DNA from 3 places in the Photobacterium sp. DA100 genome. Region 3 is predicted to be linked to each of the others. Evidence: predicted binding sites of a transcription regulator. Region 3 holds the regulator's gene; each other region holds the start of a gene.
What was found. The regulator MetJ, encoded in region 3, represses methionine synthesis genes. The targets are predictions, from matches to a motif close to TTAGACNTNTANANGTCTAA.
Positions count from the first base shown of each region.

Region 1: metE (5-methyltetrahydropteroyltriglutamate--homocysteine S-methyltransferase) is a predicted target of MetJ. The motif match lies at 3,377-3,396, and genes of this name have one in related genera.
Region 2: metN (methionine ABC transporter ATP-binding protein MetN) is a predicted target of MetJ. The motif match lies at 4,214-4,233, and genes of this name have one in related genera.

Region 1 covers NZ_CP119423.1:1,386,866-1,392,145, reverse strand. The annotation lists gene PTW35_RS06740 (ParA family protein) at 1-297, shown strand, start outside; gene PTW35_RS06735 (hypothetical protein) at 628-879, shown strand; gene metE (5-methyltetrahydropteroyltriglutamate--homocysteine S-methyltransferase) at 945-3,236, opposite strand; gene metR (HTH-type transcriptional regulator MetR) at 3,471-4,382, shown strand; gene PTW35_RS06720 (DUF4250 domain-containing protein) at 4,427-4,615, opposite strand; gene PTW35_RS06715 (hypothetical protein) at 4,731-5,280, opposite strand, start outside.
Region 2 covers NZ_CP119423.1:638,605-643,884, forward strand. The annotation lists gene PTW35_RS03230 (proline--tRNA ligase) at 1-437, opposite strand, end outside; gene tsaA (tRNA (N6-threonylcarbamoyladenosine(37)-N6)-methyltransferase TrmO) at 598-1,302, opposite strand; gene PTW35_RS03240 (MetQ/NlpA family lipoprotein) at 1,428-2,243, opposite strand; gene PTW35_RS03245 (methionine ABC transporter permease) at 2,326-3,012, opposite strand; gene metN (methionine ABC transporter ATP-binding protein MetN) at 3,002-4,036, opposite strand; gene gmhB (D-glycero-beta-D-manno-heptose 1,7-bisphosphate 7-phosphatase) at 4,370-4,924, shown strand; gene PTW35_RS03260 (ABC transporter permease subunit) at 5,123-5,280, shown strand, end outside.
Region 3 covers NZ_CP119423.1:189,096-194,375, reverse strand. The annotation lists gene PTW35_RS00960 (bifunctional aspartate kinase/homoserine dehydrogenase II) at 1-1,443, opposite strand, end outside; gene PTW35_RS00955 (O-succinylhomoserine (thiol)-lyase) at 1,444-2,610, opposite strand; gene metJ (met regulon transcriptional regulator MetJ) at 2,788-3,105, shown strand; gene PTW35_RS00945 (malic enzyme-like NAD(P)-binding protein) at 3,207-4,457, opposite strand; gene rpmE (50S ribosomal protein L31) at 4,751-4,963, opposite strand; gene priA (primosomal protein N') at 5,198-5,280, shown strand, end outside.

The DNA.
Region 1 (5,280 bases), 1.2 Mb from region 3:
GTCGCCACCCGAAATGAAAAGGGTTCCCAAGGTGTCGAATTACTCAAGCGTGTATTGGGCCACCTGCGTTATCCTTTGCTCGGCTCAATGAGCAACTCCCCGGTTTATCCGCAGGCGTTTGAGGAAGGTTGTAACTTTATGGATATCGACCCGTCGCTTGACGCCCAGTTATGGTCGAAAGCCTGCAAATGGCTAAAGCTGCCACGCTATCCGTTGCCCCAAGGAGAAAGGCTCAAAAGACCAAGTATCCTTCCGGAGACTTTCAAACTGGCTCTCGAGCGTCCAAACCGAATCTAGGCCATCAATGGCCTAGATTTGTCTTATTTACGATACGATTATGTTTCGTGCAAATATTGCCAAGACTGGTTGTTAGATCCTAATTGTATTTATTACACAATTATTCAATACGTTAGATATAACTTTTGACTCTATATAAAAATATATTATGCCGTCAGTCCGGCTTTATTGATAATTCGACAACTTAAAGTTTTGTAAATCCTCATGGTAATGATTTTTTATCAGCTAAGCTAAATAGACCCAAGCCGCATCAAGATATGCGCTCCAAGAATACCGCTTGGGCAATAAGACAACTCGGTATCCTTTTCAATCTTGCTAAGGTAGGCTGTTATGAAAAATGTCGCGTTCATTATTATTGCAGGGTTATGCTTTGCTAATTCGGCTGTCGCTTACGAGCTGCAAGGCCGCAATGACAACAGTGTGGTTTCTCCCCAGACAGTAAAATACCAACCCTCCAATTATGTCCCCACCAGCAAAGAGCTGCAGGGACAGAAGGAAAGAACTCGCTTTCCAGTACTAAAGACCAAATATACCCAATCAGACTACAAGCCTAGTTTTGACGATATCAAAGGTCGCTCCTGAGCGGCACCAGAGCCCCTTAGCCATTTTTTGCTGGGGGCTCGCTTCTACTGGCCAATATTGACCGCCTACCCCACTTTAGACTGGTGCAACTGACGAAGGATCTTCGCGGCCTCGATCATATTCAATAAAGCAGCCTCTGTTTCCTCCCAGCTACGTGTTTTCAATCCGCAGTCCGGGTTCACCCACAGGCGCTCGGCCGGAATTCGTGCTTGCGCTTTCGCGACCAGTTCAGTGATCTGCTCGACGGTGGGAATATTCGGCGAGTGGATGTCATATACCCCCGGGCCAATTTCATTTGGGTAGTCAAACGCTTCAAAAGCTTCAAGCAATTCCATGTCGGAGCGAGAGGTTTCGATGGTGATCACGTCGGCATCAAGTAAAGCCACCGACTCAATCATGTCGTTGAACTCGCTATAGCACATATGAGTATGAATTTGGGTTGCTGGCTCAGCACTGGCAGCGGAAATCTTGAACGCTTTCACTGCCCAGTCCAAATAAGCCTGCCACTGGCTTGCCTTCAGTGGCATTCCCTCTCGGATCGCGGGCTCATCAATCTGGATGATCTTGATCCCCTTCTCTTGCAGATCCGCCACTTCATCCCGCAGTGCCAATGCGATCTGGTTGGCGATCTCCTCACGACTGAGATCTTCGCGCGGGAACGTCCAGCCCAAAATGGTAACGGGACCGGTGAGCATTCCCTTAACAGGTTTGTCCGTCAGCGATTGGGCATAGTGCGCCCAAGATACGGTCATCGGTGCCGAGCGGTAGATGTCTGACACAATAACCGCAGGCTTGACGCAGCGGGAGCCATAGCTCTGTACCCAGCCAAAGCGGGTGGCCGCAAAGCCTTCAAGCAACTCGGCAAAATATTCCACCATATCATTGCGCTCGGCCTCACCGTGCACCAAGACATCAAGCCCCAGCTGGTTTTGGCGCTCAACCGCATCCTTGATATGCCCCTGCATTGCGGTAATGTAATCCTGCTCTGCCAACCGGCCTGCTTTGAAGTCCCGGCGCTGGGAACGGATTTCATTGGTTTGAGGGAATGAACCAATGGTTGTTGTCGGCAGCAGGGGCAGTCCCAATGCTTGGCGCTGCACACGGGCGCGCTCGGCGTAAGGAAGCTTCCTTGTTGCCAAATCATCTGTGATTGCCGCTGTACGTTGACGCACCAGCTCGTTATTCACCACGCTACTGGTCGCCCGGGCCTTAATCGGCGCGCTGTAGCGATCGCACTCTTCGAGCGCAATGTCGTTGCCATCTAAAGCCTGGGCCAACAAGGTTAGCTCGCGGCATTTTTGCTTGGCAAAAGCCAGCCACTGACGGACTTCTGGCTCCAGCTCTGTTTCCAAGTCCAAATCCATCGGGCTGTGAAGCAATGAACAGGAAGACGCGAGCCACAGCCGCTCGCCCAGTGCTGCTTTGGCCGGTTTCAGCCTTTCGACCAAAGCGGTCAGATCCGCGCGCCAAACGTTACGGCCGTTGACTACCCCGGCAGACAATACCCAGTGTGCAGGTAAGCGCTCAACCACCTCATCGAACTGCTCCGGCGCAGCCGTGAGATCGACATGGAGGCCATCGATGCTGAGTGCGGTGATCGTATCGAGTTGGTGAGCAATACTGTCAAAGTAAGTGGTCAACAGCAGCTTGGGCGAGCCGTGGAGTACCTGATAGGCGATCTTGAATGAATCGGCCCACTCTTTGGGTAACTCTAGACCAAGGGCCGGCTCGTCAATTTGGACCCACTCAACATCCAGCTTTGCCAGTTTGTTGAGAATTTGCTGATATGCAGCCAGTAGCCTTGGCAGCAATGTGCGTCTATCGAATCCGGCATCTTTCTCCTTGCCCAACCAAAGGTATGAAACTGGCCCTAAAAGTACCGGCTTTACTTTGTGGCCAGCTTTTTTCGCTTCAGCAATTTCCTCGAACAGCTGCGGCCAGCTCACGTTGAACTCATCGTCTACACTGAATTCCGGCACGATATAGTGATAGTTGGTGTTGAACCACTTGGTCATATCCGAAGCCGCACACTCGCAGCCCGTGGGAGCCTTACCTCTGGCGACTCGGAACAAGGTATCCAAATCCGGGAAACCGCTGCGGTGGCGCTTGGGTAAATGGCCAAGTAGCATACTGGTACCCAAGACATGATCGTACCATGCAAAGTCACCCACTGTGACCAAATCCAGGCCAGCCCCCGATTGCTCCCCCCAATGACGGTGACGCAGCAAGCTGCCGACCTCATTCAACTCGGCCTGCGAAATATCGCCACGCCAGTACTTTTCCTGAGCAAACTTAAGCTCGCGCTGGCTGCCGATTCGCGGGTATCCCAAAATATGTGTTGTTGTTTTTAAAGTCATTATTGCTCCGTCCATGCATTCTCTTCTTTGTTGGACTAACAATGACCCACGCTCGGACCATGAGCAATTTCTTATCATTAATGTTTATCTTGAATAAAATTCATAAGAATTCACTTGTGTATTTTTAGATATAATCGCATTTGGCCGTCTAGATGTTTACACTGCTATATTTTCTCGCTACATTAAAAAGCGTTTCAGGGATAGCACCAAAGTAGAAAAGCAAGAGGAAGCGATTTGATTGAAATTAAACACTTAAAAACACTGACTGTGTTGAGAGATACCGGATCGCTAACCGCGACAGCCAATACACTCTGTCTGACCCAATCTGCTTTGTCGCATCAACTGAAAGATTTGGAACAGCGATTAGGCAGCCAGCTTTTCCTGCGTAAAACCCGCCCCGTGAAGTTTACGGCTGAGGGCGATATCTTATTGCGGCTTGCCGATGATCTGTTTCCAAGACTGGCGCAGGCCGAGCATGAGCTAGCCAGCCTGAAAGAAGATACCAATGGCCGCCTTCACATGGCGATCGAGTGCCACTCCTGCTTCCAGTGGCTGATGCCGGCCCTCAAGGAATACCAGATTCATTGGCCAAACGTCGCGCTGGACTTCTCTTCAGGTTTTGGTTTTGAGCCTCTGCCCGCTCTGGGCGCGGGTGAACTCGATCTTGTCATCACCTCGGATATTCAGCCCCGCAGTGACATCCATTTTGAACCCCTATTTGATTTTGAGATGCGTCTGATCGTTTCTCCGCAGTCCCCACTGGCTGCCAAAAACATTATCTTGCCTGAAGATTTGGCCCAAGAAACCATGCTGAGCTATCCGGTACAACGAAGCCGGCTTGATGTCGTGAAGCATTTTATGCAACCAGCTGGCGTAGAGCCCGCAAACTGGAAGCAAGCGGATAATACCCTGATGCTGATACAGATGGTATCTGCTGGACTAGGTGTTGCTGCGCTGCCAAACTGGGCAGTCTACGACTTTGCCCGTCAGGGGCTGATTATCAGCAAGCCATTGGGTGATGGGCTGTGGCGACGCTTGTTTGCAGCCATTAGGGCTCAAGAACGCGAACGGCATTATTTATCTGCGTTTTTTGCGACGGCCAAACAACAATGCCAGACTCATTTAGAAGGAATTAAGGCTGCATGATAGCGGTTGACGCCGATGCAGCCAGGACAAAAGGTAAGGTGGAATTATTTGAATTGGTTGTTGATAGGATCGTAATGGTAACCCAAGTCTTCCATTTTTTGATTTAACTCGTTGAAGTCCAGTTCGTAGCGACTGACCAACTCTTCGACTGTCGAACACTCAAGGCGTAATCGTTCATTCACGATACCGAGAACGATGTTGCCATCCATGCTCAAAAGATTATTAATCTCCATACTGCCTGCCCCTCGGTAAGTATTCACTCATGAGTAAGCATAGACAGAGTGAGGCGGAAAGAGAAAGCGCCGCCTCACATTTCACCGATATTGCCGAGGCTAAATAGCCTTAAAATTACATTAATGCGACCTGCATGTTGGCTGAGATCACTAAAATGCCGGCAGCGACAACCAATTGCCAACGGTTAACCGTTTTGCCAGTCAACAGATGCATCGACCACACAAGCAAACCTGCTACAAGCAAAACCAAAGCCGCAACCACATTATTAGTCAATAACGCCAATTGAGTCTCATCAAGCTGGTAAGCAAGCCATAACAGGCAAAGTACACTTACCATCGCACTGACAAACCCTGCAAACGGCAGCAAACGGTGAAATGCCTGCAGACGGGTTCTCGCTTGTGTCAGTAGGATGTGAGCAACCAGTGAACCAAACAGCGCAATACTGACCAAACTCAAAATGGCCACGGGTAGAGTCAACGTGGGCAGCAAAGAAAACCAGACAAAAAACGCCAGTACATTAGCTGCATAAAACACATTGAGAGGGCCCGCATCGCGGGTTTTGCCTGTTTTGACTTTCAGGGTAAAGTAGCCCAAGGCCGCCAATGGCAAGAAAGCATAAGGCTGGGCCAGTGCTACGACTAACCAACCCACAAGAAGAACGGGT
Region 2 (5,280 bases), 450 kb from region 3:
CGAGGGCGGCGTTCGTCACGGAATTTGGTCTGGATTTGGTACAGGTTTAACGGCAGCTGCTTGTAAGAGCTCACTTCGTTACGCACAAGGCTAGTGATCACTTCTTCAGCTGTCGGGCTAAGTACAAACGGACGATCATGGCGGTCAGTAAAGCGAAGTAGCTCAGCGCCCATCTTTTCAGAGCGACCTGTCTCTTCCCATAGTTCGAACGGCTGAACCACGGGCATCAAAGTCTCAACAGCACCTGCATTGTTGATTTCTTCGCGAACAATGTTCTCGACCTTACGTAAAACACGCAGACCAGTAGGCAGCCAGGTGTAAAGACCTGAAGCCAGCTTACGGATCATACCTGCACGAAGCATTAGCTGGTGGCTAACAACTTCTGCGTCATTTGGAGTCTCCTTCAGAGTAGAAAGAAGATAGTTACTGGTACGCATTGATGGTATCCGTTTGTTTAGATGAAAATAAGGAATGTGGGGAACAGGCCCCAGCCACCTATGTAGGCGGTAACCGCATATACTACCAGCCAATTGGCCGTTAGCCAAAGGGATTGGGTAGCCGCAGCGGGGAAATTGCCCCTAAATAAAGCCTCCAGCGTTATTTGGCTATCGGTTTATCCAGTGCCGTAACGGTCACCACGCCGTTGATAACGGTGAATTTAACATTGTAGTCGAACAGGTGGACGGCATATTCCTTGGTATCGGCTTTGCCTTTTTTATAGGCCGGGCGAGGGTCTTGCGCCAAGACCTCTTCAATCACCGCCCTCTGGCGAGCGAGCTGCTTGCCTTTGAACTGGCTCTCGGCCTGTTCGGTGAATACCACTGGCAGGGTTGCCGGCTCGCCGTCGGCAAAGCCGCCATGGGCTTGAGGCAGACTATCGGAATAGGGGATGTAAGGCTTGATATCGACAATCGGGGTACCGTCGACCAAATCAACACCGCCAAGCTCGATAATGACATCACTGCCTTGCTGGCGCACACCGATCAATTCCACCGCCGACATACCGATGCCATTAGGACGGAAGGTTGCCCGGCTGGCAAACACCCCAATACGCTCGTTGCCGCCGAGGCGGGGAGGGCGGACGGTGGGGCGCCATCCTGCCTCGAGGTTCTGGTCGAACAGGAAGAGGAGCCACAGATGGCTGAATTGCTCCAGCCCGCGAACAGCTTCTAGGGCATTGGCCTCACCTTGAAGGACGATTTCAGAGCGAGCACTCGGAACCAATCCCGGCTGGCGCGGGACGGCAAACTTTTCTTTGTAAGGGGAGCGGACAATGCCGATAGGTTCAATCTGATATGACATGGCAGTTCAGGTGAGCAATGTGTTATGGGTAATGGCGCAGAACATAGCATTATGGCGGGGGCAAAAAAAGCCCCGGCATGGTGGCCGGGGCGGGAATTGCTGAGGTGGGATCAGGTAAGGGGAAATTACCAGCCTTTAACTACGCCACCCTGGAAGATCTCTTTCGCCGCTTCGTACACCACGTCTGACTGGTAAGCCTTGATGAAGGTCTGCACGTTTTCTGCGTCAACGTTGTCTTCACGGGCAACAATCAGGTTCACGTATGGTGACTCTTTGTCTTCCACGAACACACCATCACGCTCTGGTGTTAGGTTGATGCTGCTTGCGTATGTGGTATTGATGATGGCCAGCTGGACATCGTCCAGAGAACGAGGAAGCTGGGCCGCTTCCAGTTCAACAATTTTCAGGTTGCTCGGATTTTCCACGATATCCAATACGGTCGCGGTTAGGCCAACGCCATCTTTCAGTTTTAGCAGGCCTTGCTGCTGAAGGAGAAGCAGAGAGCGGCCAAGGTTGGTTGGATCATTCGGTACTGCAATCTGGTCGCCGTCTTTTAGCTCATCGATAGATTCGATTTTGCTTGAGTAACCGGCAATCGGGTAAACAAAAGTGTTACCGGCAACGGCAAACTTGTAGCCACGGTCGGCAATTTGCTGATCAAGGTATGGTTTGTGCTGGAAGGCATTGGCATCGATCGAGCCTTCTTCCAGCGCCGCATTCGGCGATACGTAATCGGTGAAGGTGATCAGCTCAACATCCAGGCCGTATTTTTCCTTGGCTTCTTTTGCTGCTACTTCAGCCACTTGCTCTTCAGCGCCTGCCATCACCCCAATTTTAATTTTGCTGTTATCAACCACTGCGTCCTTCTCGCCACAACCGGTCAGTACCAATGCTGATGCCAGGCCGGCGACGGCGACGAGGTTCTTCAAATTAAAAGCCATGTTATATCTCCTTAAAACTGGGGTTTCCGTAATACTAGATGGAATATGTGTTATCTGTGTTGTTTGTTATCGGTGCTGTCTGTTACCTGTGATCGAAGCGCTTGACCAGGTGGTCGCCGGCTGACTGGATCAGCTGGACCAGGATAACCAGCATCACCACGGTGATCAGCATGACGGTTCCGTCAAAGCGCTGGTAGCCGTAGCGGATCCCGACGTCACCCAGGCCGCCGCCACCGACGGTCCCGGCCATTGCCGAATAGCTCACCAAGGTAACCAGGGTGATGGTCACCGCGTTGATGATGCCCGGCAGGGCTTCTGGCAGCAGGACCTTGCTGATGATCTGGCGTGGGGTTGCTCCCATCGCCTGCGCCGCTTCCACCAGGCCGGTTGGAACTTCCAGCAGTGCGCCTTCAACCAAGCGGGCGATGAACGGAATGGCTCCCACGGTAAGCGGGACGATAGCGGCAGCGGTACCGATGGAGCTGCCGACCACGAAGCGGGTAAATGGGATGATCGCGACCAGCAGGATAATAAATGGGATCGAGCGGCCGATGTTGGTCACGATCCCCAGTGCTTTGTTGAGCACCGGGTTGGCCAGCAGGCCGTTTTCCTTGGTCAGGTGCAGGGCAACCCCTACCGGGATCCCGATCAAAAAGCCGATCAGTCCTGAGGCTAAGACCATGACCAGGGTTTGGCCGAGGGCGTCGATCAGCAGATCAACCAAACGTTCATTCTGGGTCCACCAGGTGGTAATTGAATCAAGCAACATAGCCCAATACCTCTACATTTACTTTGTGATCGCGAAGGAAATTAATGGCTTGTTCTGCCGCTTGTTCGGTACCGAAGAACTCGGCCAGCATTAGACCAAACTTGACACCGCCGGCGTAGTCCATGTCGGAGCTCAGGATACTGATATCAATATTGAACTCGCGGGCCACCTGGGAGATCAGCGGGGCATCGACCGATGCTCCGGTAAACTCAAGGCGGATCAGCGGGTAGCTGTTTTCAATCCGGGTTTCAACCATGCGGGCCCGGTAGTCTTCCGGAATGGAAAGATCCAGCGTTGAGCGGATGAACTCGCGTGCCAGTTCGGTTTTCGGATGGGCAAAGATTTCACCGACCGGGCCTTTTTCGACCAGCTCACCGCCTCCGATGATCGCCACTTCGGAGCAGATGCTTTTGACCACATCCATTTCATGGGTGATCAGCAAAATGGTCAGGTTGAGCTTGCGGTTGATCTCCTTGAGCAGTGTCAGGATCGACTGGGTCGTTGCCGGGTCAAGGGCGCTGGTGGCTTCGTCGCACAGCAGCACTTTGGGATCGGAGGCCAGCGCACGGGCAATGGCCACACGCTGCTTCTGGCCGCCACTCAAGTTGGACGGGTAGGACTCGCGCTTGTCGGCCAAACCAACCAGTTCAAGCAGCTCATCGACCTTGGTTTTGATAGCGGACTTGCTGGTGCCGGCCAGTTCGAGGGGCAATGCGACGTTGTCGAAAACGGTACGGGATGACAGCAGGTTGAAGTGCTGGAAAATCATGCCTATTTTGCGGCGGGCCTGGGTCAGCTCCTGGTTTGATAGCTGGGTCAGGTCGATGCCGTCAACAATGACATGACCGCTGGTCGGGCGCTCAAGCAGGTTAACACAGCGGATCAGGGTACTTTTACCGGCACCGGAAGAACCAATCACCCCGAAGATGGTGCCTTGCTCAATGGTCAGGTTGATTTCACGCAGTGCGTGGATCTCCTTGGCCCCTTGATAGAAGACTTTATTGACTCTGTTTATTTCTATCATCGTATTTCCCAAATCCTATACCGCGTTGATGACGGGCACGCCCATCAATGGCTGCGACCGGTATATTGTTATGTTGTGTGTTGCATTTACATTATTTTCTTGATGCGAGAGCTCTGTCTGCCAATTGCATCTATGGCTTTGATGCTATGGGCTAACATAAATGAAGTCAATAGATATTTTTACGTCTGGACGTCTAAATGTCTTTATAGCCATACTTCGGCCGTGACTTTTTGTTTGCTTTGGCCATAGGGACTTAGAGAAACAGGTGAATCCCTTTGCCAGCCGTGCCATAATTTGGGGCATAACGAATACAGCGAGACAGAGGGCTAACACTTGGCCAAACCAGCAGTTTTTATTGACCGTGATGGCGTGATTAACATCGATCACGGCTACGTGCATACCACCGACGACTTTGAATATGTCGAGGGGGTGTTTGAAGCCTGTAAGAAACTTAAGGCGATGGGGTATATGTTGGTGTTGGTGACCAACCAGGCCGGTATAGCCCGAGGCATGTACACCGAAGATGAGTTCCTGACCCTGACCGAGTGGATGGACTGGAACTTCGTTGATAACGGCGTGGAGTTCGACGGTATTTATTACTGCCCACACCACCCGACAGAAGGTAAAGGCGATTATCTTCAGGATTGCAACTGCCGCAAACCAAAGCCAGGTATGTTTATCTCTGCCCGTGACTTCCTCAAGATTGATATGGCCAGCTCGGTGATGATCGGTGATAAGGCCGATGACATGAAAGCGGCCGAAGCTGCCGAAGTCGGCACCAAAATCCTAGTGCGTACTGGCAAGCCGGTCACCACCGAAGGTGAACAACTGGCTGACGCCGTGCTCGACAGCGTGGCCGATGTGCCAGCTTGGCTGGCAGCACAATAATCCTGCACCTATCCTCTTGTTACCAAGGCCGCATTCGCGGCCTTTGTTTTATTTTTTCATGTCAAAGCTCTACCTCTCGCTGATTGTTAATATAAAGTTAATATGAGCGTGGCGTTTTCGAGCTGGTTTCCTGCCTCGTGTGAATAGATGCTAGTGGGAATGGCGCATCGTGCCTGTTTGACATGGAGCCGTTAAAACATGCTGTCATATTTTCTACGTCGGCTGGTATTGGTCGTCCCGACGTTTCTGGGGATCACTATCCTGATTTTCACCATCACCCGGTTTGTTCCCGGAGGGCCGGTGGAGCGCATGCTGGCCAATATGCAGGCGCAAGGTGATGGTGTGGCTGCCACGGC
Region 3 (5,280 bases):
CTTTTCCAGCGTCGCCTTCTCGGCCCCGAACAGCTCGAGCCAGCGGCTGCCGATATTGCCCTTGCCACACAGCACCAGGCCAATCCGCTTCTGGGCCTGGAACAAACTCTGGTGGATCCCCTGAATCAGGCTGTCGGTATCGGCCTTGCGCAGTACCGCGACCAGACTCAGGCCCGATTCCGACTCGGCGATAAATTCCAATGCCTGACCTTTGAGCTGCTGGTAGAAACCGTAGCAGTGCACCGCATTGTTCACCACCCCGGCCCCCACTGCCGCCACCAGCGAGAAGCCCTCGCGCAAGCGCAGCTCAGCCGCGATGCCGCTATCTTGCAGCTGGGCCAACACACTGTTGACCACTTCCGCGGTATAGGCCAGCTGCACCCGGCCTTTGTCCGGCTCAACGCTGCTGGCAAGCGGCTGCAGTTGGGTACGCTGCAGGAAACGCTCGATATCGGTGGCAATCGGTGCAAAGTCATGGGCTCGGGTCACCGACAGTTCAATCAGGCACACATCATCGAGCGAGGTAATGATCTTGGCACCGCGCCCCGAGGCCAAGACCCGCTCAACCCGGGTCGAGCCCTGCTCCGGCTGATGGCTACAACGAAGAGTCAGGTCGATAGCACTCTGCGCCACCGGCTGCAAGGTACGGCTATGCAATACCGGTGCTGCCAAACGCGCCAGTTCACTGGCCTCATCAAGGCGCAGCAGCGGCAGCAGGCAGGCATCGGCTACCTTGCGCGGATCGGCACTGTAGACACCGGCGACGTCACTCCAAATCGTGACCCGCTCGACATCCGCCAGAGCCCCGATCACGGTGGCCGAATAGTCAGAGCCGTTGCGACCGAGCAGCACTGTCTCGCCGCTCCCGTTTTGGGCCATAAAACCGGTGATCACCACCCTTTGCTGGCTGTACTGGGCCAACTGCTCCTTGAGCAGCGGCCATGACTGAGCACGGTCCACTTCCGGCTGGGCAGCGCGCTCGGCGCGCAGGAAGCAACGCGAGTCGAGGCTGACAGCCGGCACCTGCTGCTTGTTCAGCAACGCGGCCAGCAACCGCGCCGACCACTGCTCGCCGTGGCCCAGCACCCTGGCATATTCCGCCTCGGTCAAAGGCTTTTCCGCCAGGGCGGACAGCCCCCCCAGCTCAAGGTGCAGCTGGGTCAACAGCGCATCAGCCGCCTCCCCCTCAAGCAGCGACTCTATCAGCTCCTGCTGGAACCCGCGCAGTGACTGCAACGCCTCGTGGGCCTGGCGGCCGTCTTTCTCCAACAGCTCAAGCCACTCAATCAAACGGTTGGTGGTCTTGCCGGCCGCCGACACCACCACCAAATCGCTCTCGTTCGAATACTCGCGCAAAATCTCAGCGACCCGCAGGTAGCACTGCGGATCCGCCAGGCTACTTCCCCCGAACTTGTGCAGCTGACGTGTTACCGAAACGCTCATTTACACTTCCTCCGCCGCTTTGTTGAAGGCCTGTTCCAAATCGGCAATCAAGTCCGCGGGATCTTCAAGCCCTACCGACAGCCGCAGCAAAGACGGCTTCAAACCCGCTTCGGCCTGGGCCTCATCTGACATCGCGCGGTGAGTCATGCTGGCCGGGTGACAAATCAGGCTTTCGGTCCCACCGAGAGACTCTGCCAATGAGAAACAGTTTAGCGCTTTCACAAACACTTCAAGCTGCGCCATGCTGCCAGCTATTTCAAAACTCAGCATCGCCCCGAAGCCCTTCTGCTGCTTGAGAGCAATGGCATGGCCTGGGTGCTCCGGCTGGCTCGGATGGTAGATCGTCCCCACCAATGGCTGCTGCTGGAGATAAGCCAGGATCTGGCGGCTGTTTTCTTCGTGCATGCGCATTCTCGGCGCCAGTGTTCGCAGGCCGCGCAGTGTCATATAGGCATCGAACGGTGCCCCGGTCGCACCGATACAGTTCGCCCACCAGGCGATCTCCTCGGCATGCTCGTCCTGCTTGGCGATCAGCACACCGCCAACCACATCCGAATGGCCGTTGATGTATTTGGTGGTAGAGTGGACAACAAAATCAGCCCCAAGGGCGATAGGCTGCTGCAGGATCGGAGACAGGAAAGTGTTGTCGACCGCCACCAGCGCACCAGCCTGTTTGGCTGCAGCACAAAGCTCAGCCACATCGACAATACGCAGCAGGGGATTTGACGGGGTTTCCACCCAAATCAACTTGGGCTGCAACGCCAGCGCATCGGCCAGGGCAGCCGGATCGGTCTGGTCCACAAAGCGGACCTTAAAATCGCCTTTTGCTGCCCGGGTATTGAACAGGCGGTAGGTACCGCCGTAGCAGTCATGCGGGGCTATAATCAAGTCATCCGGCCCGATCAGTGCAGAAACCAGCAGGTTGATCGCCGCCGTCCCACAGTTGGTCACCACAGCACCCGCCCCTCCCTCCAGCTCAGCCAGCGCATCGGCCAAGGTGTTACGGGTCGGGTTGCCAGAGCGGGAGTAATCATATTGAGGCACCTCGCCCAACTGCGCAAAACTATAGGTCGAGGTCAAATAGAGGGGAGGTACCACAGCATTGTACTGGGTGTCAGATTCGATGCCGGTGCGAACAGCGACGGTGGCTAGCTTCTTGTCACACATAATTACTTTCCTTGTCAGGGCGGCCCTGGTGAATAACTTTTATGCAACAACATAACCACAAACACAGAAGACGTCAACACTTCTAGACGTCTATATGTCTTTGCTTATGGCGGTAAATCCCGCTAAAATTCAGGCATACTATATTTCATCACTTTTATATCGCTGAGAAGGTAAAAAATGGCAGAGTGGAATGGCGAATACATCAGCCCTTACGCGGAACATGGTAAGAAAAACGAACAAGTAAAAAAAATTACAGTTTCGATTCCATTGAAGGTACTGAAAATTCTGACCGACGAGCGTACCCGCCGCCAGGTCAATAACTTACGCCATGCTACCAACAGTGAACTGCTGTGCGAGGCTTTCCTGCACGCCTACACCGGACAGCCGCTTCCTACTGATGACGACATCCGTAAAGACCGTCCTGACGACCTTCCGGCCGAAGCCAAGGCCCTGATGGAAGAGATGGGGATCAACTACGAAGACATTACCGAATAAGCCAATGTGCATTCGTCTGCGTCAATAATGCCACGGTATTTTGACGATAAAAAAACCAGCCTTGCGGCTGGTTTTTTCGTTTACGGTGCAATGTGCGAAAATTATTTCGCTTCCATGTAGCCGGCAGGCATCTCGATTTGGGCCACGCCCGACTCCACGGCGGCCTGGGCGACGGCCTTCGCCACGCGTGGCAGCAGGCGAGGATCCATCGGCTTAGGAATGATGTAATCCGGGCCGAACTCCAGCTTGTCAGCACCGGCAGCGGCAACCACCTCGGCCGGTACCGGCTCTTTGGCCAGCGCCCGGATGGCATCCACCGCGGCCAGTTTCATCTCGTCATTGATCTCGCTGGCGCGAACGTCCAGGGCGCCACGGAAGATGAACGGGAAGCAGATAACATTGTTGACCTGGTTCGGGTAGTCCGAGCGACCGGTACCCATGATCAGATCATCGCGCACCGCATGGGCCAGCTCAGGCTTGATTTCCGGATCCGGGTTAGAACACGCAAACACCACCGGTTTGTCTGCCATCAGCTTCAGCGCTTCCGGTGCCAGCAGATCCGGACCTGATACCCCGACAAAGATGTCGGCACCTTCGATCACATCTTCCAAGGTACGCTTGTCGGTGTTGTTGGCGAACAGCTGCTTGTACTCGTTGATGTCGTCGCGACGGGTGTGGATCACGCCCTTGCGGTCAAGCATGTAGATCTTCTCGCGCTGGGCACCGCACTTGATAAGCAGCTCCATACACGCCACCGCTGCCGCACCGGCACCCAGGCAGACAATCACGGCTTCGCTGATCTTCTTGCCCTGGAGCTCCAGCGCATTGAGCATACCCGCCGCAGTCACAATCGCCGTGCCGTGCTGGTCATCATGGAATACAGGGACGTGGCAACGCTCAATCAGGCGTTTTTCGATTTCGAAACAATCAGGCGCCTTGATATCTTCCAGGTTAATGCCGCCAAACGTGTCGGCAATATTGGCTACCGTATCAACGAACTCATCAATCGTACGGTGCTTGACTTCGATATCAATCGAGTCCAGACCCGCAAAACGCTTGAACAGCAGCGCCTTGCCTTCCATAACAGGTTTTGAAGCCAATGGGCCAAGGTTGCCTAGACCTAGAATTGCAGTGCCGTTGGTGATCACCGCAACCATGTTGCCCTTGCCGGTGTACTTGTAGACATTTTCCGCGTTTTGCGCAATTTCACGCACAGGCTCGGCAACGCCCGGGCTGTAGGCAAGGGCGAGATCTTCGACGGTATTGGCAGGCTTGGTAAGCTCTACTGCAATTTTGCCGGGTACTGGGTAAGCATGGTAATGAAGGGCCTGTTGGCGAAAATCTTCAGACATAGTGTTCGAAATCCTGACTGGAGGTGACTTTATTTTGGAATTTAGACATAGATCATATTCTATGGCAGCTCAAAATCCTAGCACCTAACATCTGGTCGATCCAATGATTCCCGGGCGGAATGTCCAACACCAGAGGGGAATATCGTGGCCAGGAGGATAACTCCCAGTGCGACTTACCAGCGCCGCGGGCCAAAGCATACAGATTGGGTATAAAGCAGGGAAAACGTGGAATAAAAAACGGGCATAAAAAAAGGGATGCTTGCGCATCCCCTTTTTCGAAATTCATCTGGCAATTACTTGCTAGAAAGCGCACCGAAACGCTTGTTGAATTTGTCGATACGACCACCAGAGCTAACCTGACGCTGCTTACCAGTGTAGAATGGGTGACACTTGTCGCATACATCAAGGTTGATGTCTTTACCCATAGTAGAGTTAAATACGAAAGTGTTGCCGCAAGAACAACGTGCGTTTACTGCAGTGTACTCTGGGTGAATACCTTGTTTCATGGGATAACCTCAAAAGTAAGGCCGTGTCGCTCTCCCGATCCAAAGCCGGGCACCACACGTCGTTAATAACAAGCGTAACGGCTACATTGCCAATACGCCAAATTCAGGCGGCGTATAGTAATCAATCGCGCAGCCCAGATCAACCGATATGCGCCTTTTTTCGCCGCTTTGCCGCCTGACGCCGGGCAAGGTACACTTCTCTATCTTAGTAAATACGGATTTAGCCGGTTAGATATGACGCCCAACATTGCCCGAGTGGCCCTTCCTGTTCCCCTGGACAAGCAATTTGATTATCTGGTCAAGCCCGGCCAGCAGCC